DNA from 2 places in the Streptomyces sp. NPDC090083 genome. Region 1 is predicted to be linked to the other one. Evidence: predicted binding sites of a transcription regulator. Region 1 holds the regulator's gene; the other holds the start of a gene.
The links. The regulator HspR, encoded in region 1, represses chaperone genes until heat shock. The targets are predictions, from matches to a motif close to TTGAGNNNNNNNNNCTCAA.
Positions count from the first base shown of each region.

Region 2: a site for HspR is predicted at 2,702-2,720, ahead of lon (endopeptidase La). Genes of this name have one in related genera too.

Region 1 covers NZ_JBIVED010000012.1:4,181-14,836, forward strand. The annotation lists gene grpE (nucleotide exchange factor GrpE) at 1-459, shown strand, start outside; gene dnaJ (molecular chaperone DnaJ) at 520-1,707, shown strand; gene ACIPTO_RS33555 (heat shock protein transcriptional repressor HspR) at 1,713-2,165, shown strand; gene ACIPTO_RS33560 (substrate-binding domain-containing protein) at 2,474-3,580, shown strand; gene ACIPTO_RS33565 (transglutaminase N-terminal domain-containing protein) at 3,741-4,583, opposite strand; gene ACIPTO_RS33570 (alpha-E domain-containing protein) at 4,585-5,517, opposite strand; gene ACIPTO_RS33575 (circularly permuted type 2 ATP-grasp protein) at 5,514-7,058, opposite strand; gene ACIPTO_RS33580 (helix-turn-helix transcriptional regulator) at 7,321-8,382, shown strand; gene ACIPTO_RS33585 (LuxR C-terminal-related transcriptional regulator) at 8,345-9,316, opposite strand; gene ACIPTO_RS33590 (helix-turn-helix transcriptional regulator) at 9,313-10,350, opposite strand; gene ACIPTO_RS33595 (hypothetical protein) at 10,648-10,656, shown strand, end outside.
Region 2 covers NZ_JBIVED010000017.1:148,421-159,076, reverse strand. The annotation lists gene ACIPTO_RS40240 (spermidine synthase) at 1-284, opposite strand, end outside; gene ACIPTO_RS40235 (rhomboid-like protein) at 480-1,442, shown strand; gene ACIPTO_RS40230 (hypothetical protein) at 1,560-1,859, opposite strand; gene ACIPTO_RS40225 (DUF4259 domain-containing protein) at 1,904-2,329, opposite strand; gene lon (endopeptidase La) at 2,743-5,160, shown strand; gene ACIPTO_RS40215 (MarR family winged helix-turn-helix transcriptional regulator) at 5,407-5,952, shown strand; gene ACIPTO_RS40210 (protein phosphatase 2C domain-containing protein) at 5,978-6,766, opposite strand; gene ACIPTO_RS40205 (nitrate- and nitrite sensing domain-containing protein) at 7,120-9,819, shown strand; gene ACIPTO_RS40200 (roadblock/LC7 domain-containing protein) at 9,816-10,319, shown strand; gene ACIPTO_RS40195 (DUF742 domain-containing protein) at 10,316-10,656, shown strand, end outside.

The DNA of each region.
Region 1 (10,656 bases):
GCCGAGTTCCAGAACTACCGCCGCCGGGTCGAGCGCGACCGGATCGCGGTCAAGGAGATCGCCGTGGCGAGCCTCCTGACCGAGCTGATGCCCACGCTCGACGACATCGGTCGCGCGCGGGAACACGGTGAACTCGTCGGCGGTTTCAAGTCGGTGGCGGAATCCCTGGAGACCGCCGCGGCGAAGATGGGACTGCAGCAGTTCGGCAAGGAGGGCGAGCCCTTCGACCCGACGATCCACGAGGCCCTGATGCACTCGTACGCGCCGGACGTCACGGAGACGACCTGCGTGGCGATCCTGCAGCCCGGGTATCGCATCGGCGAGCGCACCATCCGCCCCGCGCGGGTGGCGGTCGCGGAGCCGCAGCCCGGCGCCACGGCCACCGGCAAGGCGGAGTCCTCGGACGCCGCCGAGACGGCGGACGACGACAAGGAGAGCGGTGGCCCGGACGAGGGCTGACATCGCCTCCCACGGGACCCGCACCGCGAGGAGCACCAGAGGAAAGGAGGGACGTCGAGGATGAGCACCAAGGACTTCATCGAGAAGGACTACTACAAGGTCCTCGGCGTCCCCAAGGACGCCACCGAGGCCGAGATCAAGAAGGCGTACCGGAAGCTCGCCCGCGAGTTCCACCCGGACGCCAACAAGGGCAACGCCAAGGCCGAGGAGCGCTTCAAGGAGATCTCCGAGGCCAACGACATCCTCGGTGACCCCAAGAAGCGCAAGGAGTACGACGAGGCCCGCACCCTGTTCGGCAACGGCGGCTTCCGCCCGGGGCCGGGCGGCGCGGGCGGCGGCAACTTCAACTTCGACCTGGGCGACCTCTTCGGAGGCGGCGCCCAGGGCGGAAGCGCCGGGGGTGCCGGCGGCTTCGGCGGCGGGATCGGTGACGTCTTCGGGGGCCTGTTCAACCGGGGCGGCACGGGCACGACCCGTACGCAGCCCAGGCGCGGCCAGGACATCGAGTCCGAGGTCACGCTCAGCTTCACGGAAGCGATCGAAGGGGCCACGGTGCCGCTGCGGATGTCCTCGCAGCAGCCCTGCAAGGCCTGTTCGGGCACCGGCGACAAGAACGGCACACCGCGCGTGTGCCCGACCTGCGTCGGCACCGGCCAGGTGGCGCGCGGCTCCGGCGGCGGCTTCTCCCTCACCGACCCGTGCCCCGACTGCAAGGGCCGCGGCCTCATCGCCGAGCACCCCTGCGTCGAGTGCAAGGGCAGCGGGCGCGCCAAGTCGTCCCGGACCATGCAGGTCCGGATCCCCGCGGGGGTCACGGACGGCCAGCGCATCCGGCTCCGCGGCAAGGGCGCACCGGGTGAACGGGGCGGCCCCGCGGGCGACTTGTACGTCATGGTGCATGTCGACACGCACCCGGTGTTCGGCCGCAAGGACGACAACCTCACGGTGACGGTCCCGGTGACGTTCGCCGAGGCGGCACTCGGCGGCGAGGTCAGGGTGCCCACCCTGGGCGGGCCCCCGGTGACGCTGAAGCTGCCCCCGGGCACGCCGAACGGCCGGACGATGCGCGCCCGCGGCAAGGGCGCGTTCCGCAAGGACGGCACCCGGGGCGATCTCCTCGTCACGGTCGAGGTGAGTGTCCCGAAGGACGTCACGGGGAATGCTCGTGACGCACTGGAGGCGTACAGAGAGGCGACCGCGGGCGAGGACCCGCGGGCGGAGCTGTTCCAGGCCGCGAAGGGAGCATGAGAGTGATGGACGGCCGTCGACGCAACCCGTACGAGCTGACCGAGGAGACCCCGGTCTACGTCATCTCGGTGGCGGCCCAGCTCTCCGGCCTGCACCCGCAGACGCTGCGCCAGTACGACCGCCTCGGCCTGGTCTCCCCGGACCGTACGGCCGGGCGCGGCCGGCGCTACTCGGCCCGCGACATCGAACTGCTGCGCACCGTCCAGCAGTTGTCGCAGACCGAGGGCATCAACCTGGCGGGCATCAAGCGCATCATCGAGCTGGAGAACCAGGTGGTCGCGCTCCAACAGCGCGTCGCCGAGCTCCAGTCGGCGGTGGAGGGCGCGGCGGCGACGATGCAGCAGCGCGAGGCCGCGGTGCACGCGTCGTACCGGCGCGACCTGGTGCCGTACCAGGAGGTCCAGCAGACCAGCGCGCTGGTGGTGTGGCGGCCGAAGCGGCAGCAGTCCTCGGACTGACGTCCACGCACACATGGAAGGGGCCCGGAGTCTTCTCCGGGCCCCTTCCGCGTGCCCGTGCGCCGCGGGAGAGGGCGGGGTCCGCTGTGCCGGTCTTTGCCTTTTCGTGAACTCCCGTTGGATGGAGGGTCCGTAAAGAGTGTTTGGAGGTGGTTTCGCGAGGTCTCCACATACCGAACGGAACGTGGCGTTGCCATCTCGTTAAGTGGTTCCGCTTGACGCCGGTGGTCGCATCCGCGTTGGCTTTTCAGTCACCTGGGTTGCAATGCTGCACCCACGTCCGGACGGCACCAGAAGTGAGCACCCCAATGCGTCGTATCGCCATATCCGTGGCCGCGTTCTCGCTGGCCCTCCCCCTGGCCGCCTGTGGCGTCCTCGACTCCTCGGGGAGCAGCTCGGACGCGACTCCGGCGAAGGGCAACGACATCACGGTGGGCGTGCTCATGCCGGAGAAGACGAACACGCGGTACGCGGAGTTCGACTTCCCGATCATGAAGGCGAAGATCCAGGAACTCACGGCGGACAAGGGCAAGGCCGAGTACGAGAACGCCGGTGGCGACGCGTCCGTCCAGGACAAGCAGATGCAGAAGATGATCGACGAGAAGGTCGACATCATCGTGCTCGACGCCGTCGACTCGCACGCCATCCGGACGATGGTGGCGAAGGCCAAGGCGGCCGGCATCCCGGTCATCGCCTACGACCGCCTCGCCGAGGGCCCGATCGACGCGTACGTCTCCTTCGACGGCGAGCTGGTCGGCGAGGTGCAGGGCCGCTCCCTGGTCGAGGCGCTCGGCAGCGACGTGGACACCTCCGACAAGATCGTGATGATCAACGGTTCACCGACCGACCCCAACGCCGCCGTGTTCAAGGGCGGGGCGATGTCCGAGCTGCAGGGCAAGGTGACGATCGCCGCGAGCTACAACACCAAGGCCTGGGACCCGGTCGTGGCCCAGCAGGAGATGACCGAGGCGATCGGCAAGCTCGGCAAGGGCAACATCGCCGCCGTGTACTCCGCCAACGACGCGATGGCCGGCGGCATCATCAAGGCCCTGAAGGCCTCGGGTCTGACCAAGCTGCCCCCGGTCACCGGCCAGGACGCCGAACTCCCGGCCGTGCAGCGGATCGTCACCGGCGAGCAGTACATGAGCGTCTACAAGCCCTACCCGGACCTCGCCGAGGCCGCCGCGAAGATCGCCGTCGCCAAGGTCCAGGGCAGGGACATCGAGTTCGACGCCCTGACCCGTGACACCGTCGACAGCCCCACGAACAAGAAGATCCCCTCGCAGCTGGTGTCCGTGGTCGCCCTGACCAAGGACAACATCAAGTCGACGGTGGTCGCGGACGGGATCTACAAGGTCTCCGACATCTGCACCGCGGACTACAAGTCGGCGTGCTCGGCCATCGGCCTGAAGTAGCGGCCTGCCGCGGTCGGTGAGGCAGGCCGCCCGGTCCCACCGGTGGCCGCCTCACGGGCGTGCGGGCGCCCGTCGTCGTTTCCCACGTGCACGGAGCCGTCCGCGGCCGTGGGGGCCGACCGGACGGCTCTGCGGGTGCCCTGGCGCCACCGCCGACGGTTCAGGCCAGCCGGGTGAACTCCACCGTCACCTCCGGCGGCCCGCCCGCCACTCCCCGGTAGATCCCCTTGTGCGGGGTCACGTCGTCGTAGTCACGTCCCCGGCCGACCACCACATGGGACTCGTCGGGCCGGGTCCGGTTGGTGGGGTCGTAGCCGCACCAGTCGCCCGCCCAGTACTCGATCCAGGCATGGCTCTGCCCGGCCACCGGGCGGTGCAGCTCGGCCTCGTGCTCGGGGTGGAGGTACCCGGAGACGTAGCGGGTGGGCAGGCCGAGCCCCCGCAGCAGCGCGATGGTCACATGGGCGATGTCCTGGCAGACCCCGGCGCCCTGCTCCCAGGCCTCGGCGGCCGAGGTGTTCACGCCGGTGACGCCGGGCAGGTAGGCGACCCGGTCGGCGACCAGCGCGGAGACCGCCACCGCCGTCCCGTGCGGATCGAGTCCCGCGGCGGTTCTGCGGGCCTTCTTCAGCAGTCTGGGCGGGACCGTCGTACGGGCGGTGGGGCCGAGGAACTCCAGCAGGCGCGAGTTCGCGGCCCGTTCGGTCACCTCCTGCCAGGCGGGGGCCGGGCCGAGCCGCTCCGGCGGGGAGGTCTCGACGAGGCTCGACGCGGTGATCGTGAGGTCGGCGTGGGGGTCCATGAGGTCGAAGCCGGTGACCTGGGTGCCCCAGTAGTCCCAGTACGACCAGGTCGGCGTCGTCGGGTCGACGGTCACGCGCGCGTCCAGCGTGGTCTGGCCGGGCAGGGTGAGCGGGGTCATCCGGACCTCGTTGTGGGAGGAGACGGCCGCCTGGGCGTACGACACGCGCGTGGTGTGACGGATGCGAAGCCTCCGGGTCATCTCAGGCTCCTTCCTGGGCCCACTCGACGGGCCCCTGGTACGGGAAGAACAACTCCGCGACCGCTTCCGCCGAGGCCATGCAGGCGTGCTGCAAGTCCTTGAGCAGAGCGGGCAGTTGCTCCTCCAGGGCGGGCGAGTCCAGGTATTCGAGGCGGGTGCGCAGCCGGCCGATGGGCCGGCGCGCCGGGTCCTGCCGCTGCCGCCCGAGCGCGGCCAGGCACTCCTCGGCCGTCGTCAGCGCGTGCAGCGCCGAGCGCGGGAAGTCCCGGTCCAGGAGCAGGAATTCGGCCACGCGCGGGGTGTCCCCGAAGCCGCCGTACACCCGCGCGTACGCCTCGTCGGCGCCGCTCGCGCTGAGCAGGGTCGGCCAGTCGGGCGCGTGCGCCGCGTCCAGCACCCGTACCGACAGCAGCCGTACGGTCATGTCCACCCGTTCCAGGCTCCTGCCGAGGACGACGAAGCGCCAGCTGTCGTCGCGGCTCATCGTCGAGTCGGCGAGGCCGAAGAACAACGCGGCACGTCTGCGCACGAGTTCGAGATAGGCGTAGGGACCGGTGCGGCGGGCCGCGAGGCGCTGGTCGGCCAGGGCGTGCCAGGTGGAGTTGAGGCACTCCCACATCTCCGAGGAGACCGCCTCCCGGGCGCTGCGCGCGTTGAGGCGGGCGGCGCCGAGCGCGCCCTCGATGGAACAGGTCGAGCGGGCGTCGAAGGCGAGCTGGTCCAACACCTGCTGCATGTCGACGCGTTGACCGCCCGCGTCGACCCCGAGGATCGCGTAGAGCGACCGGCAGGCCGCGTCCTCGTCGCGCCAGGGGTCCTCCAGCAGGCGGTGCAGATAGGCGTCGAGGATGCGCCCGGTGGCGTCCGCCCGCTCGACGTAACGGCCCGTCCACGTCAGGGCCTCGGCTATCCGGGAGAGGATCACGTCGTTCACTGCTGCACCCCTTCCTGTACGACCACGGGGTTGCCGTCGGGGCCGAGCTGGCGGGGCGCCACCTCGGGCAGGTGGCCGTCCGCGGTGACCGGCTCGGGCTGTTCGGCGGGGCCTTCCGCGAGCACCCAGGTGTCCTTGGAGCCGCCGCCCTGGCTGGAGTTGACGATCAGGTTGCCCTCCTGGAGGGCGACGCGGGTGAGACCGCCGGGCAGCACCCACACGTCGGTGCCGTCGTGCACGGCGAACGGACGCAGATCGATGTGGCGCGGTGCCATGCGGTCGCCCGCGAGGGTGGGCGAGGTGGAGAGGGCGACCGGGCGCTGGGCGATCCAGCCCCGCGGATCGGCGGCGACCGCTTTGCGAGTGCGTTCGAGGGTCTTCGCGTCGGCCTTGGGCCCGATGACGATGCCCTGCCCGCCCGCGCCGTCCACCGGCTTCACGACCAGCTGGTCGATCTGGTCCAGGACCGCCTCCAACTGGCCTGGCTCGTCGGGACGGTAGGACTCCACGTTGGGGAGGACGGGTTCCTCGCCGAGGTAGTAGCGGATGAGGTCGGGGACGTAGGTGTAGAGGAGTTTGTCGTCCGCGATGCCGTTCCCGACGGCGTTCGCGAGTGTGACGTTCCCGGCCTGGGCGGCGTTCATGATGCCCGGGCAGCCGATCACCGAGTCGGGGCGGAAGTGCAGCGGGTCGAGGAAGTCGTCGTCGAGCCGCCGGTATACGACGTGGACGGGCACCTCGCCGCGCGTGGTCCGCATCCACACCCGGTTGCTGCGGCACACCAGGTCGTGCCCCTCGACCAGTTGCACGCCCATCAGCCGTGCCAGCAGGGCGTGTTCGAAGTAGGCGGCGTTGCTCGGCCCCGGGGTGAGGACCACGACCCGCGGGTCCTGGGTGCCCGCGGGCGCGGCGGCCCGCAGCGCGGCGAGCAGGCGCTGCGCGTAGCCGTCGACGGGGACCACGTGCTGCTCGGCGAAGAGGGAGGGGAAGATCCGCGTCATGGCCCTGCGGTTCTCGATGACGTACGAAACCCCGCTGGGGACCCGCACGTTGTCCTCCAGGACCCGGAAGGCGCCGGCCTCGTCGCGCACCAGGTCGATGCCGGCGACGTGGATGCGGACCCCGCCCGGTGGCTCGACCCCCTGCGCGGCCCGGTGGAAATGGGCCGAGTTGAGGAGCAGCCGCCAGGGCACGACCCCGTCCTCGAAGACGCGGCAGTGCGTGTACGCGTCGGAGAGATAGGCCTCCAGTGCCCTCACCCGCTGCGCCACCCCGCGCTGGATGAGGTCCCACTCCAGCGCGTCGATGATCCTCGGCACCAGGTCCAGGGGCCAGGGCCGTTCCTCGCCGGCGAAGGCGTAGGTGACGCCGCGGTCGGTGAAGGCGCGGGCCATCTGGTCCGCGCGGAAGCGCAGTTCACTCGGCTCGATCGGCTGGAGTGCGGCCAGTACCGGCTCGTAGGCGGTTCTGACCTCACCCGGCCGCACAAACATCTCGTCCCACGCATCGGCCAATGCGTATGCGTCAAATATGTCCGCCATGAGGGGACGTTAAGTGCGATACGTAACACGGTGATCTCTGAGTGATTTCCGGCAGCTCACGCGGAAAGTGATACGACGAGAGGCTCGGTGGCCCTGGCCGGACACCCCCCAGCTTGTTGCAAGGTGAGCCGCGGAGGCCGGGAGATAGAGGGTGAAACCGGAGGTTTTCGGGGGCTGTTCGAGGGGGAGCCGTGTTGCGGAGCAGGTCGGGTCCGCGCATAGTTGCGCTGCAAAGAAGCGGGAAGCGGGGGTGGGATGAGCGATGGCCGGGCACGGGACGGACGAGCATCCACACGGTGCTGACCGACTCTGCGACGCGGGGGACCGTGTGTACTCCCGGGCCGTACGGCGGGGCCGGGTGCCGCGCACGGACGCCGAACCGGTGCCGTGCCTGCTGGAACTGGCCCTCCTCCATCCCGACCCCGACGACATGGCCTGGCTGGTCCCGACCTCCCCGCAGGAGGTCATGACCCGTCTGCTGCGCGGGGTCTACGACGAGGTCAGCGAGAGCCACCGGCGGGTCGGTTCGGCGGTCGCGGCCTTCGAGCGGTACGCCGGTCTCGGCAGCCGTGTCCAGGCGTCCGCGAAGGCGCCGGCGTCGCTGGAGGGCGGTGCCGCGATCCGCGTCCTGGACGGGCTGTCCCGTATCCAGGCGGCGATGGACGACGCGACGGAGGCCTGCACCGGCGAGGTCCTCACCGTCCAGCCCGGCGGGATCCGTCGCGAACCGGAACTCACGGAGGGTCTGCACCGCGCCCTCGCCCTGCGGTCCCGCGGGGTACGGATGCGCGACCTGTACACCCATGTGGCCCGCCACGGCCAAGGCCTGCTGAACTACCTGGAGTTGATGGGCGAGGCGGTGGAGGCGAGGACGCTCGACGAGGTCGTCGACCGGCTGATCCTCTTCGACCGCACGGTCGCCTTCATCCCCGCCAACGCCGACCACACGATGGCCCTGGAACTGCGCCACCCCGCGCTGATCGAGTACTTCGTCACCGTCTTCGACCGCCTGTGGCGCCTCGCCATCCCGGTCGCCGCCCCGCTGCCCGACACCGGCATCGAGGGCATCTCCCACCGCGAACAGTCCATCGCCGCCCTCCTCGCGGACGGCCACCAGGACGCGGTGATCGCGGAACGCCTCGGCATAAGCGTCCGCACCTGCCGGGCCCACATCGCCCGGCTCTCGGAGACCCTCGGCGCGGCCAGCCGCACCCAACTCGGCGTCCGCATAGCCCAGGTGGGCCTCGACGGCACCCCCTCCCGCCACCCGGACGTCCCGGTCCAGCTCACCCCGGCGGAGCGAGAATCCCCGACTGCCCTATGAGGTAGCCGAGTTGGGCCCGGCTCTCGCTGCCGAGGGTGGCGGCGAGTTTGGCGATGTGGACGCGGGCGGTGCGGATGTTCATGCCGAGCCGGTCGGCGATCACGGCGTCGGTGTGTCCCTCGACGAGCAGGTTCGCTATGGCGCGCTGACGCTGGCTGATGCCGTTCAGGGAGGGCCGCTGGACCGCCTCGGGGTGCATCGGGACGGCGAGGTGCCAGAGGCGGTCGAAGACGCCCGCGAAGTACTCGATCAGCGCGGGGTGGCGGACCTCCAGGGCGAGGTCGCGGTCCCTGCTGGCGGGGACGAACGCGACCGTGCGGTCGACGACGATGAGCCGGTCGGTGACCTCGTCCAGGGTGCGGGCCGCCGCGTCGCCCCGCAGCTGCTCGTAGCGGGCCAGGACGAGCGGCTTGTGGCGCTGGGTGTGCTGGTAGAGCGTGCGGATACGGCCGCCGCGGTCCAGGAGTGCCTGGTCGCGGGCGAGCGCGAGGGCCAGGGCGTGCGGGCTGCGCGGGCTGACGTTGGGCTGGATCGCGAGCAGTTCGTCCGTGGCGTCCGCCATGGCCTCGGAGATCGCCTCGTTGATCCGCTCCTTGCCGGCGAGGACCGTGAGCGCGGGGGAGTCCGCGGCCGTACGGGACCCGTCGAGCCGCAGCAGCGGCGCGAAGGCGGTCTCCAGGCGCTCCTCGCGGCGCCGCTCGTCCGCGATGCGCTCGGCCGACCGCCGCAGCAGCCGGTTGAGCACGGCGGCGGGCGCGGCCGGGCGCAGCCGTCCCGCATCCCCTTCGTCGGGGTGCAGCAGTCCGAGACCGGCCAGGCAGGGTGCCGTGTCCGCGTCCTCGGCGGGGACTCGCCCGTCGCGCAGCGCGCGGACGTAGAGGCTCAGGCCCTCCGCGCACAGGTCCTCCGCTCCGTGCGTGTGTGCCTCGGTCACTGCGGGCCGTCTCCCTCCTGCGCCGGCTGGTCCTTCTGCAGGATCCCCGACTGGGCGATGAGGAAGCCGAGCTGGGCGCGGCTGCCGCTGCCCAGGGCCGTGGCGAGCTTGGCGATGTGGGCCCGGCAGGTGCGCACGTTCATGCCCAGGCGCCGGGCGATGGCCTCGTCGACGTGGCCCTCGACGAGCAGCTTGGCGATGGAGTGCTGGATGTCGGTGATGCCGTCGGCGGCGGTCTCGTAGGGGCTGCCGGCGCTGAGCGGGACCGCGCGGCTCCACATGAACTCGAAGACCTTGATCAGATAGCCGACGAGCCCCGGGTGGCGGAGTTCCAGGGCGACCTGCCGGTCGTCCCGGATGGGGATGAAGGCGACCGTCTCGTCACAGATGATCAGGCGCTCGACCAGCTCGTCGATGGTCCGGTACTCCGCCTTGCCGTTGGCGAACTGATCCACGTAGGCCAGCCGCTCCGGGATGTACCGGGCGGTGTGCTGGTAGAGGGTGCGGATCCGCACCCCGCGTTCGATCAGGGTCCGGTCGCGCTCCAGGCCCTCGATGATCCGGCGCTCGGGATGGCGGACGCTCGGCTGCACCGTCAGCACCTCGTTGCGGCACTGGTCCGTGGCCAGGTCGAGGGCTCCGTTGATGCGGTCGAGGCCCTCCAGCACGGTGATCGAGTGCGCGGGGGCCGAGCCCTGCGCGGTGAGCGTCATGAACGGCTCGAAGACCTCGGCCAGTTCCATGGACGCGCGTCTGCGCTCGGAGATCTCGCGTTCGAGCGGGTTGAGCCGCAGGGACAGCGCCACCGAGGGGGGAACCGGCCGGAGCCAGTTCTCGTCGTCCGGATCGGCGTGCAGGAGGGCGAACTCCATCAGACAGGGGGCGGCCTCCACGTCCACACGGGCGACTCGTCCTGTGCGCAGGGCGTTGGCATATACGCGCCTCCCCTCCTCGCACAGTTCGGCGATGGTGTGGGGATGTGCCGCTTCTGTCGGATTTGTCGTCAAATCTCCACCCCCCAGGGTCCTGAACATGCAGGAACATGATGCACTCATTGTGTGGTCATGACGTGCCTGAATGAGCCATCGTCTTATCAGACGGGGGAAGAGGGGACCTTCAAGTGAGGACGAAGCCGACTATGCGTAAGAGAATGCTTCGCTCGGTGCTTGTCGCCGCCTTCTCCGCCGTTGTGGCCTTCGGAACGCTGAGTGGCCTCTCTGGTGCGAAGAGCGACATGCGAGCGGGGGACACCCAGTGGTCAGCGGTGAGGGCCGACGCGGTTGTCAGCGAAGCCGTCGTGGCCACACCCGGCGACACCCAATGGTCTTGATATGACAACG
Region 2 (10,656 bases), on a different contig from region 1:
CGCGGGTCCGCGGCGGCGTGCGCGAGCGAGAACCCGACGCCGAGGCCGCCGATCAGTACATGAGGTGCGGGGCGGGAGTCGAGGGCGTCGCGGGCCGCGTCGATCAGCAGCCGCTCCGAGCGCCCGTCCGAAGTGTCCATCAGGAAGCACCCGTTGGCGATGATCTGGAGCAACTCCCCGTGCCGGCGCAGCACCACCTCGCCGTAGGGACCCTCGCGCCGGTCCAGGACGACGGGCTGGACGGGGGAGTCGTGCCCCGATGCGGTGCCGTACGCGGTGGTCATACGAACCATCCTGGCAGTTTCACCGGATCGGGCAGCCGAATTAACCCACGGCGGGCACTTTCCGGGGCAAAGTACCGGCGGACGCGGTGGAAGGCTTACAGGTTGCTGTGAATCGGCCCTCGCGTGGCGTCGGTCATAGACAGCGGCAGGTGGGACGACGAAGGCTGGGGGCCGAACCAGAAGGAGCGCCTCACCGTGGAACGGATCGCGACGGCCGACACCCAGGCCTCCGCCACGCCTCCGGGCGGATCTCCGGCCGCCGCCTCCGGGTCGGCCTCGCCGCTGGATTCCGGGTTGCTGGACGCGATGCCGAGACAGCGGGAAGCGCTGGACGCCGCAGGGGAGTCGGGGTTCGCCGCGCCGGCCCCGGCGACCGCGCTTGCCGCGGGCCCGGCGGCGGTGTCGGCCGCCGCGTCGACCCCGGCCGTCCCCGCCGAGTACGTGCCGAGGATCGCCCCCGCCCTCACCGCACTGCGCGCCGTCCGCCCCTGGCGACTGCTCCCGACGCCCACCGGCACACCGTTCACCTTCTGTTACGGCGTGCTGCTCGTCGTCACCTCGCTGATCGCGCGGTACGCGGGACCCACGCTCGTCGGCCAGTTGCACCAGGCGTCCAGCACGGACGTCACCCACCTGCTCCGCGACCCGTTCCTCGTGCTGGTCGCGAGCGCGCTGTGGATCGTGGGCGGGATGGTGTCGCCGTACGCGTTCCTCTTCCTGCTGGTGCTGACCGCGCTGGAGCGGCGGATCGGCGGGGCACGGACCGCCGGGGTGTTCCTCTTCGGCCACATCGTCGCCACGCTCGCGACCGAGGGGACCGTGGGAGTCGCGGTGCTGGCGGGCCACCTCCCGGCCAGCTCCTTGCACCGGCTCGACTACGGCATCAGCTTCGGCGTCGCCACGAGCATAGGAGCCCTCGCCGGCCTCCTCCGTCCCTGGCTGGGCCTCCCGATGGTCGCCCTCTTCGGCTGGACCCTGATCCAGGCCCTCCTCGACTTCACCGACCCCATGACGAACTGGGGCCACCTGATCTCCCTGACGATAGGCGTCGCCGCCTGGCCGCTGATACGCCGCTGGGCCCGGGCGGCACGGCCGGCACGGGCCGCGAACACGGCACGGCCGGCCGGGGCCCCGCGGGTCGAGGCCGCGGAGGCCTGACGGGCTCGCGCGTCGGCGTCACGTGCCGGTGACGCGGTCGCGGAACTCCTGGAAGGCGTGCCAGGCCGAGGGGCCTCCCGGGGTGATCAGCTCTCCCGAGGCGCAGTCGAGCACCTTTCAGTCGAGGGCGCCCGCGAGGCGGAAGACGGAGGTGAGCACGTCGTCGCCGGAGCCGCGGACGTGCAGCATCACCGAGTCCACGGGGTCGTCCGAGCCGATGCCGAGTTCGATGGACCAGGTGGGTCCGGCGAGGTCGCCCCAGGTGGGGTCCGAGAGGTCGGTCGCGGGCTCGGCCCGGCCGATGGCGGCGAGGACCTCGTGCCGTCGACCGAGGGGGCGCGGGGAGTGGTCGGCGGGTATGTCCTGCGCCGAGGCGATGTCGTCGGGCAGGTCGAGGAGGAGAACGTCCCAGCTCATGCGGGCCTTCCAGGTCGGGAACGGGTGAGCGCGGCGCCGCGGGGTCAGCTCGGGCGGAGTCCCTCCGCCGGCTGCCGGGGCGCGAGTGTGCCGCGGAGCCGGTCGATGCTCGCCCGCCAGGGGTCCTCGTCCGGTTCCTCCCAGAGGTCCAGGAGTGCGGACGGGGCGGTCATGACACGGTCGAGGGCCCGGAGGGCGAGGGCGCGCAGGGCGGTGAGGTCGGGGACGGGTTCGTCCGGCCCGTAGTGGGGGTGGGCGGGTTCGCCGCCGGGGCACTGCGCGGCGACCAGGGCCGCCGCCACGACCGCCTGGTCGGCCGTGTACCCGTCGAGGAATCCGACGGTGTCGGCCGCTCGGGCGAGCGTGTCGCGGACCAGGCCCGGACGCGCGTCCGGCGAGGCGTCGTCGAGGTTGCCGCACCAGTCCGCGGCGGTGTCGTTGTCGAAGGGACCGACATCCCAGGTGCCCATTGCGTCTCTCCTGATCCCGATCGTGATCCTGACGGTCACGGTCACGGTGGCCGCGACGGTGATGGCGTCGCGTCTAGGGATGGTGGCAGGAGCCACTGACATTGGCCCCCGAGGCCGGCCCGCTCCCGATGGCGGCCACCGAGACCGGCCACCGAGGGTGCGCTCCACAGCGACCCCCGAGAGCGGGCACCGAGACCGGACCCCGAGGTTGGCCCCCGGGCGGGCCGCCGACCCCGCCCACCTCCTCGAAGCCCCGCGTTTCCCCGGGAAGCCCCCGCCCCCTTTCCGTGTTGACCTGCGCAGAGCCCCGGGCGCGCTGCCTGATCGCTCACGGCGAACAACCGCTGGGGAACAATCGAAGTCGCCCAAGCATTGAGTCGGCATAGCTCAACTTGACTGCCTAAGGGGAGATCATGGCTTCGACGTCCACACCGCTCACCCTGCCCGTGCTGCCGCTCGACGACGAGGTCGTGCTGCCCGGAATGGTGGTTCCGCTGGACCTGAACGACACCGATGTACGCGCCGCCGTGGAGGCCGCCCAGGCCGCCGCGCGGTCCGAGCCCGGAAAGCCCAAGGTCCTGCTGGTGCCACGCATCGACGGGACCTACGCCGGCACGGGCGTGCTCGGCACCGTGGAGCAGGTCGGCCGACTGGCCGACGGCGACCCGGGTGCGCTGATCCGCGGCCGCAGCCGCGTGAAGATCGGGGCCGGTACCACCGGTCCCGGTGCCGCGCTCTGGGTCGAGGGCACCGCGCTCGACGAGAGCCTGCCCGAGCCTCTGCCCGGCTCCGTTTCCGAGCTGGTGAAGGAGTACAAGGCGCTGGCCACCGCCTGGCTGCGCAAGCGTGGGGCCTGGCAGGTCGTCGACCGGGTGCAGGCCATCGACGACGTGTCGACCCTCGCCGACAATTCCGGTTACTCGCCCTTCCTGACCACCGAGCAGAAGATCGAGCTGCTGGAGACCGCCGACCCGGTGGCCCGGCTCAAGCTCGCCACCCAGCACCTCCGCGACCACCTCGCCGAGCAGGATGTCGCCGAGACCATCGCCAAGGACGTGCAGGAAGGCGTCGACAAGCAGCAGCGCGAGTTCCTGCTGCGCCGCCAGCTCGAAGCCGTCCGCAAGGAACTCCGTGAGCTGAACGGCGGCACGAGCGAGGGCGAGGAGTCCGACGACTACCGCGCCCGCGTTGAGGCCGCCGACCTTCCCGAGAAGGTCCGCGAGGCCGCGCTCAAGGAGGTCGAAAAGCTGGAGCGCTCCTCCGACCAGTCGCCCGAGGGGTCGTGGATCCGCACCTGGCTGGACACCGTCCTCGAACTGCCGTGGAACGAGCGGACCCAGGACGAGTACGACATCCAGGGCGCCAAGGCGATCCTCGACGCCGAGCACGCGGGCCTGGAGGACGTGAAGGAGCGCATCACCGAGTACCTGGCCGTGCGCAAGCGCCGTGCCGAGCGGGGCCTGGGTGTCGTCGGCGGTCGGCGCGGCGGTGCCGTGCTCGCCCTCGTCGGTCCGCCCGGCGTCGGCAAGACCTCCCTCGGCGAGTCCGTCGCGCACGCGATGGGGCGCAAGTTCGTCCGTGTCGCACTGGGCGGGGTCCGGGACGAGGCCGAGATCCGCGGACACCGGCGTACGTACGTGGGTGCCCTTCCCGGGCGGGTCGTCCGCGCGATCAAGGAGGCCGGGTCCATGAACCCGGTGGTCCTGCTCGACGAGATCGACAAGGTGGGCTCCGACTACCGGGGCGACCCGGCGGCGGCGCTGCTCGAAGTGCTCGACCCCGCGCAGAACCACACCTTCCGCGACCACTACCTGGAGGTCGAACTCGACCTGAGCGACGTGGTGTTCCTGGCGACGGCCAACGTGCTCGAAGCCATCCCGGAGGCACTGCTCGACCGGATGGAGCTGGTCCGGCTCGACGGCTACACCGAGGACGAGAAGGTCGTCATCGCCCGCGACCACCTGCTCCCGCGCCAGCTGGAGCGGGCCGGGCTCAAGGACGACGAGGTCGTCATCGACGAGAGCGCGCTGCGCAAGCTCGCCGGTGAGTACACCCGGGAGGCGGGCGTCCGCACCCTGGAGCGGTCGGTCGCCCGGTTGCTCCGCAAGATCGCGGCGCAGCACGAACTGGGCGAGCGGAAGCTGCCGTTCACGGTCACCGACGCCGACCTCCGCGGTCTCATCGGACGGCCGCACCACGTGCCCGAGTCCGCCCAGGACCCGGCCGAGCGCCGGACCGCGGTGCCCGGTGTCGCCACCGGGCTGGCGGTCACCGGCGCGGGCGGTGACGTCCTCTACGTCGAGGCGTCGCTGGCCGACCCGGAGACGGGTGCGGCGGGTCTGACCCTGACCGGTCAGCTGGGTGACGTGATGAAGGAGAGCGCGCAGATCGCCCTGTCCTTCCTCCGCTCGCACGGCGCCGAACTGGAGCTGCCCGTGGGCGACCTGAAGGACCGGGGCGTGCACATCCACTTCCCGGCGGGTTCGGTGCCGAAGGACGGCCCGAGCGCGGGTGTCACGATGACGACGGCCCTGGCGTCGCTGCTCAGCGGCCGGCTGGTCCGCACGGACGTGGCGATGACGGGTGAGGTCTCCCTGACCGGTCGGGTCCTCCCGATCGGCGGTGTGAAGCAGAAGCTGCTCGCCGCGCACCAGGCCGGGGTCACCACCGTGATCATCCCGAAGCGCAACGAGCCCGACCTGGACGACGTGCCCGCCGAGGTCCTGGACAAGCTGGACGTCCACGCGGTGACGGACGTCCGCCAGGTCCTGGAGCTGGCGCTGTCGCCGGCGACGAACGGCGCGACGCCGGAGGTTCCGGTGGCGGCGTGACGGACGTCCACCGGTAGGTGAAGGCCCGGGTCCCTCTCAAGGAGGGCCCGGGCCTTCGCCGTACGCCGGCGGGCGGCGGGTGCGGGCGAGGGCGGGAGCAATCGCCTGGTGGGGGAGTCGCGGACCGGGCGGACCGGGCGGGAGGGGGGTCCGGACGCTGCCGTCGGTCCGGCCCTGCGAAATACTGGCGGAGCTGCGGCGATGACGGTGTGTGGCGGAGACGATCACGAGCGGGAAAGCGAACCGATGGGTGCTGACGTGCGCAAGAGCGAGGACAGGGACGGCGACCGGCCTTCCGGAGGCGGTGACCGGCCGGCCGGTGACGGCGGGGTGCTGCCCGCGGGCGGCGACGAGCCCGTCGCGGACCACGAATACCTCTCCCTGGAACGCGAGTTGACGTTCCTGCTGCGCCGGGCCCGGGCCAACCAGGGCGAGATGGCCCGCGAGGTCCACCCCGACCTGGAGTCCGCCGCGTACGGCCTGCTGGTCCGGCTGGAGGAGTACGGCCGGCAGCGGGCCACCGAGCTGGCCGCCTACATCGGCGTCGGCAAGGCCACCATGTCCCGCCAGCTGCGCGCCCTGGAGGAGCTGGGCCTGATCGCCCGCGAGCCCGACCCGGCGGACGGCCGCGCCTGGCTGGTCGACCTCACGGACGAGGGCCGCCGCCGGGTCACCCACGTCCGCGAGGCCCGGCGCGCCCGCTACGTCACCCAGCTCTCCCACTGGGACCGCCGGGAGGTGGCCGAACTGGCCCGCCTGCTGCACGAGTTGAACGGCGTCATGGGCAAGTAGCGCAGAGCGGGGCCGGGCCGGGCGTTCACCACTCGACGTACACGACCGTCGCGTCGTCGTGCGTCTTGCTCCGCCGCAGATGCCTCCGCTCCTCCGCGTCGGCCCGCTCCAGCGCCCGCACCCGGCCGACCAGCTCCGCCGCCCCTTCCTTCCGTACGAGCGCGAAGCAGTCGGCCCAGTCGCCCTCGCCGAACTTCTCCACCCACCGGGTCGCGCCGTCGGTCAGGGCGGCGAGGGCGCGGACCTCGGCGCGGGGGAGCGTTCCGGTCACCGCGCGCTCCGCGACCGAGGGATCGGCGGCGGCGGTGAAGAAGCCGCCCTCCTTGTTGCGGAGCGTGGTGTCGATCACGGCGTCCGTCGCGAGAGCGGAGCGCGGGAGGCGGGACAGCCGGTCGTCGAGCAGGGCGGTCACCTCGCCGGACGGGTTTTCGGCCAGCAGCGCCGAGTCCGAGAGAACCAGGTATTCGATCTCCGCCGGAGACCAGCGGGCCAGGACCACGGTCGCCTGTGGGGTGCGCGGGTGAGAAAGGTCACAGGTGGGGGCGTGGGCCTCGGCTGTTCGGAGGATCGCCCGGGAGAGAATCTCCGCCAGGGTCAGATCCCGGCAGGAAACGGTCAGTTCGGTCAGCGCGCCCCCGAGGCGGGCGGTGTACCAGGGGACCGAATGCAGACAGCCCGTCCCGCCTTTCGGCGGGGTGACCCCGTCCAGGACGACCAGTGAACCGCCCTGCCCCGAGGCTGGCAGGCCGACACTCGCGAAGTCCTCGTTGGGGCGGCCCGGGTCGCCGGGTTCCGACACAAGTTCCGTACGCATTCGGCCAGTCTGCACGACCTCTTCACAGGCTTCGCAAAAACTTGGCAGGTACGGTCGAATGGGTGCGCTCGTGCAGGTCAGACGCCTGTTTTGGGAGGGAATGGATCACTCCGGGAATGCGTGGCGGCGAATCCTGCCAAAGCCCGCCGCTCACGTCCAACCGGCGCCGCGCACGAGCCTCCTGGGCAGGCCGCCGGAACTTGCCCGCCAACTCCCGTCCGGGGTTCACTCCTTCGGGTGGCGGGCCGGACGATGCGCGACCGCTGCCTACCGGCACTGGGAGGGTCGCCGTACCGGAGTGACGGAGCGTCACCCGGGCCCATGGGTATCACGAGTCAGGAATGCGAGCACCGGTGCAGAAAAAGCGGCCGCGGCGCACAGGCAAGCAGACGGCCCCTCAGGGGGGCGCCACCGGTGCCGCCGTGCCCGACCCCGCGGGCAAGGGACGCCGTACCCACGTCCGCAACCGGCTCATCATCGCGGTGGCCGTCGTGGCCGCCGCCATCGCTGCGGCCGGTGCCCCCTCCCTGATCACGGCCTCGGGACAACTGAGCGACTCCCAGGACCTGGTGACCCTCGCCGGGCAGACCCAGGACGCGCTGTCGCTGGCCCACTCCCTCGCCGACGAGCGGGACGAGGTCACCTCCTACATCGCCGCCGGGCGCCCCAAGTCCCAGGCCCCCGCCGAGGACCGCAGCGCCCGCGTCGACCGCCAGGTCGAGGAGCTCCGCGCCGACACCGACATCCCGGCCGCGCTCCGCTCGGACCTCGACGACGTCGCCGCCGTACGCCGCGCCGCGCTCACCGGCAAGAGCAGCGCGCTGCAGGCGCACGACGCGTACTCCGGAGCCATCACCGAACTGCACCGGCTGGCCGAGCAGTTGGCCGAACAGATGCCGCCGCGGGCCGGCTCGGGCGCCTACGCGCTCGCCGAACTCGACGCCGCCGTCCAACAGGCCGCCGCCACCCGCGGGCTGCTCCTCGCCGCCCTGAACGTGCCGTCGACCACCGAGACGGTCATCAGCCCGATCACCGGCCTGCCGGTCACCCAGGCCACCTCCACGAAGGCCCAGACGAAGGAGCGCGACGCCCTCAGCGCCGCCGCCCAGCAGGCCCGGCTGCGCTCCGACGCCGCCCTCGCCGACTTCCGCGGGACCGCCACGAAGGACGCCCTCGCGGGCTACGACTCCACCGTCACCGGGTCCGAGGTCAACTCCGCCGAGAAGTACCTCGCCTCCCTCACCGCCCAGCCCACGCTGTCCGACGACCAGTTGGACACCAGCACGAAGAAGCTCGACGCGGCGCTCTCCGCCCGGGTCGACCTGATGCGCGGCGAGGAGTCCGCGCTCTACGTCGACCGCGGCAAGGACCTCGCCCAGCTCCGCGACGACGACGTCAAGGCGCTGGAACTGCGCGTCGCGATCCTCGGCGCCCTCATGCTGCTCGCCGTGGGCATCGCCACCGCCATGGCCCGCACCCTCACCCGCCCGCTCTCGGTCCTGCGCCGGGGCTCGACGCGGCTGGCCGAGGCCGAGGACCCGGCGGCGGAGGAGCCGATCAGGTTCACCGGCCGCAACGACGAGTTCGCCCAGGTCGTCCGCTCGGTCAACGCCCTGCACGCGCACGCCGCCGCCCTCCACGAGCGCATCGGCACCCTGGAGGCCGACCGCAAGCACCTCGTCGGCCAGCGCCAGAAGATGGCCGACGCCCGCGAGGAGCTCCGCGCCGAAGTCAGCGACTCCGCGGTGCAGTTGGAGCGGCTGCGCACCAGCATCGGCGGTACCTTCGTCAACCTCGCGCTGCGCACGCTGGGCCTGGTCGAGCGCCAACTCGCCGTCATCGAGGGCCTGGAGGAGCGCGAGCAGGACCCCGACCGCCTCTCCACCCTCTTCAAGCTCGACCACTTCGCCACGGTGATGCGCCGCCACAGCGAGAACCTCCTGGTCCTCGCCGGCACCGACCACGTCCAACAGCACGCCGGCCCGGTCCCGTTGGTGGACGTGGTCCGCGCGGCGGTCAGTGAGATCGAGCGCTACGAACGCGTCCGCATCTCGGCGCTCCCTCCGCACGCGCACGTGGCCGGCTACGCGGCCGACGACATCAGCCATCTCCTGGCGGAACTGATGGAGAACGCCGCGTCGTTCTCCCCGCCGGACGCCCCCGTCGAGATCGCCGGCTGGCTCATGGAGAACGGCGAGGTCATGCTCTCCGTGCAGGACGAGGGCATCGGCATGCCCCCCACGCGCATGACCAGCCTCAACGCCCGCCTCACCGCGTTCGACCCGGACTCCCCCTACGACCAGGAGGGCGAGGAGGGCCTCGGCCTCGGCCTGTACGTGGTGGCCCGCCTGGCGCACCGCCACGGCGTCCGCGTCCAGCTCCGCGACCAGAAGCAGGGCGGCATCGCGGCGGTGGTGGTCCTCCCCGGCCCCCTCCTCCCCGCGGCCCCCGCGTCGGCGGTCCCCTCCGCCACCCCGCGTGCCACCGGCGACACCCACTCCTACTCCCTCCCCGGCGCCACCGCGGAGTCCAACTCCAACGTCCTGCACGGCCGTTCGGACCACAAGGACCCCCTGGTCGCCCTGGCGGAACAGGCGGTACGGGAGACGCCGGCGGAACCTTCGGCGGAGACCCCGGCGGAATCTCCGGCGGAGACAACGGCGGAACCTCCGGCGGAGATCCCGGCGGAGTCCCCGGCCGAGATGACGATGGAACTCCTGCTGCCCCTGACGGCGGAGGAGCCGGCGACCGCCGACGCCGTGGAGCACGCACGAGCCGAGGACGAGGACCCGGTCACCGACAAGGGCCTCCCCAAGCGCACCCCCAAGCTCACCCAGCCCGCCCAGGCCCCGCGCCAGCGGACCGGCTCGGTCGACGCCGACGCCCTCCGCCGCAGGCTGGGCGGCTTCCGCGCGGGAGCCTCCGCGGGCTACCGCGACGTAGAAGCGGAGATGGCCGAGCAGACCGGGCAGAACCCGGTCCCGGCACCGCGCAGCACGACCGAACGATCCGAGGAACCCACGGGGGGCACCGTCGAGGAGGCAAGCAGTTGACCGCGCCCAGTACCTTCGGACTGAGCAGTGAAGCCCGCAACCTGCACTGGCTGCTGAGCAACCTCGTCGAGGAGGTGCCCGGCATCCAGTCGGTCGCGGTCGTCTCCTCCGACGGGCTGCTGCTCCTGTCCTCCGACCCGGGACGGAACACGGAGGCCCGGGAGGCCGTGGAGACCAAGCGCTCGGGCCCGCGGGGCTCGGCCGCCGACCTCGCCACGATCGTCTCCGGCATCGGCAGCCTCACCATCGGCGCCGCGAAGCTGATGGACTCCGGCCCGGTGAAGCACACCATGGTGGCGATGGAGGAGGGCAGCCTCTTCGTGATGTCGATCAGCGACGGTTCGCTGCTCGGCGTGCACGGCTCCGCGGACTGCGACATGAGCGTCGTGGCGTACCACATGGCGCTCTTCGTCGGCCGCGCCGGCCACGTCCTGACGCCCGAACTCCGCAGCGAGCTGCGGAAGTCCCTTGAGGACGCGACCACCGGAAGTGCGCGATGAGCCGTACACCCGACAAACTCCCGGTGCGCGGCGGCGAGCGCAAACCCGCCCGGGTCCGCCCCTACTCGCTCACCGGCGGCCGGACCCGGTTCGGCCATGTCCTCCTGGTGGAGACCTTCGTGGCGGCGCTCGAAGCCCCGGAGGAGCGCAGGGAGTTGACGAACGGTTCCCTCAACACCCGGATCATGCCGGAGATGCGGGCCATCGTCGAACTCTGCCGCCGTATGCGCACGGTGGCCGAGATCGCCGCGCTGTTGAAGATGCCGCTCGGTGTGGTCCGCGTGCTCCTGAGCGATCTCGCCGACCAGGGAAAGATCCGTGTGTACGGAACCGGAAC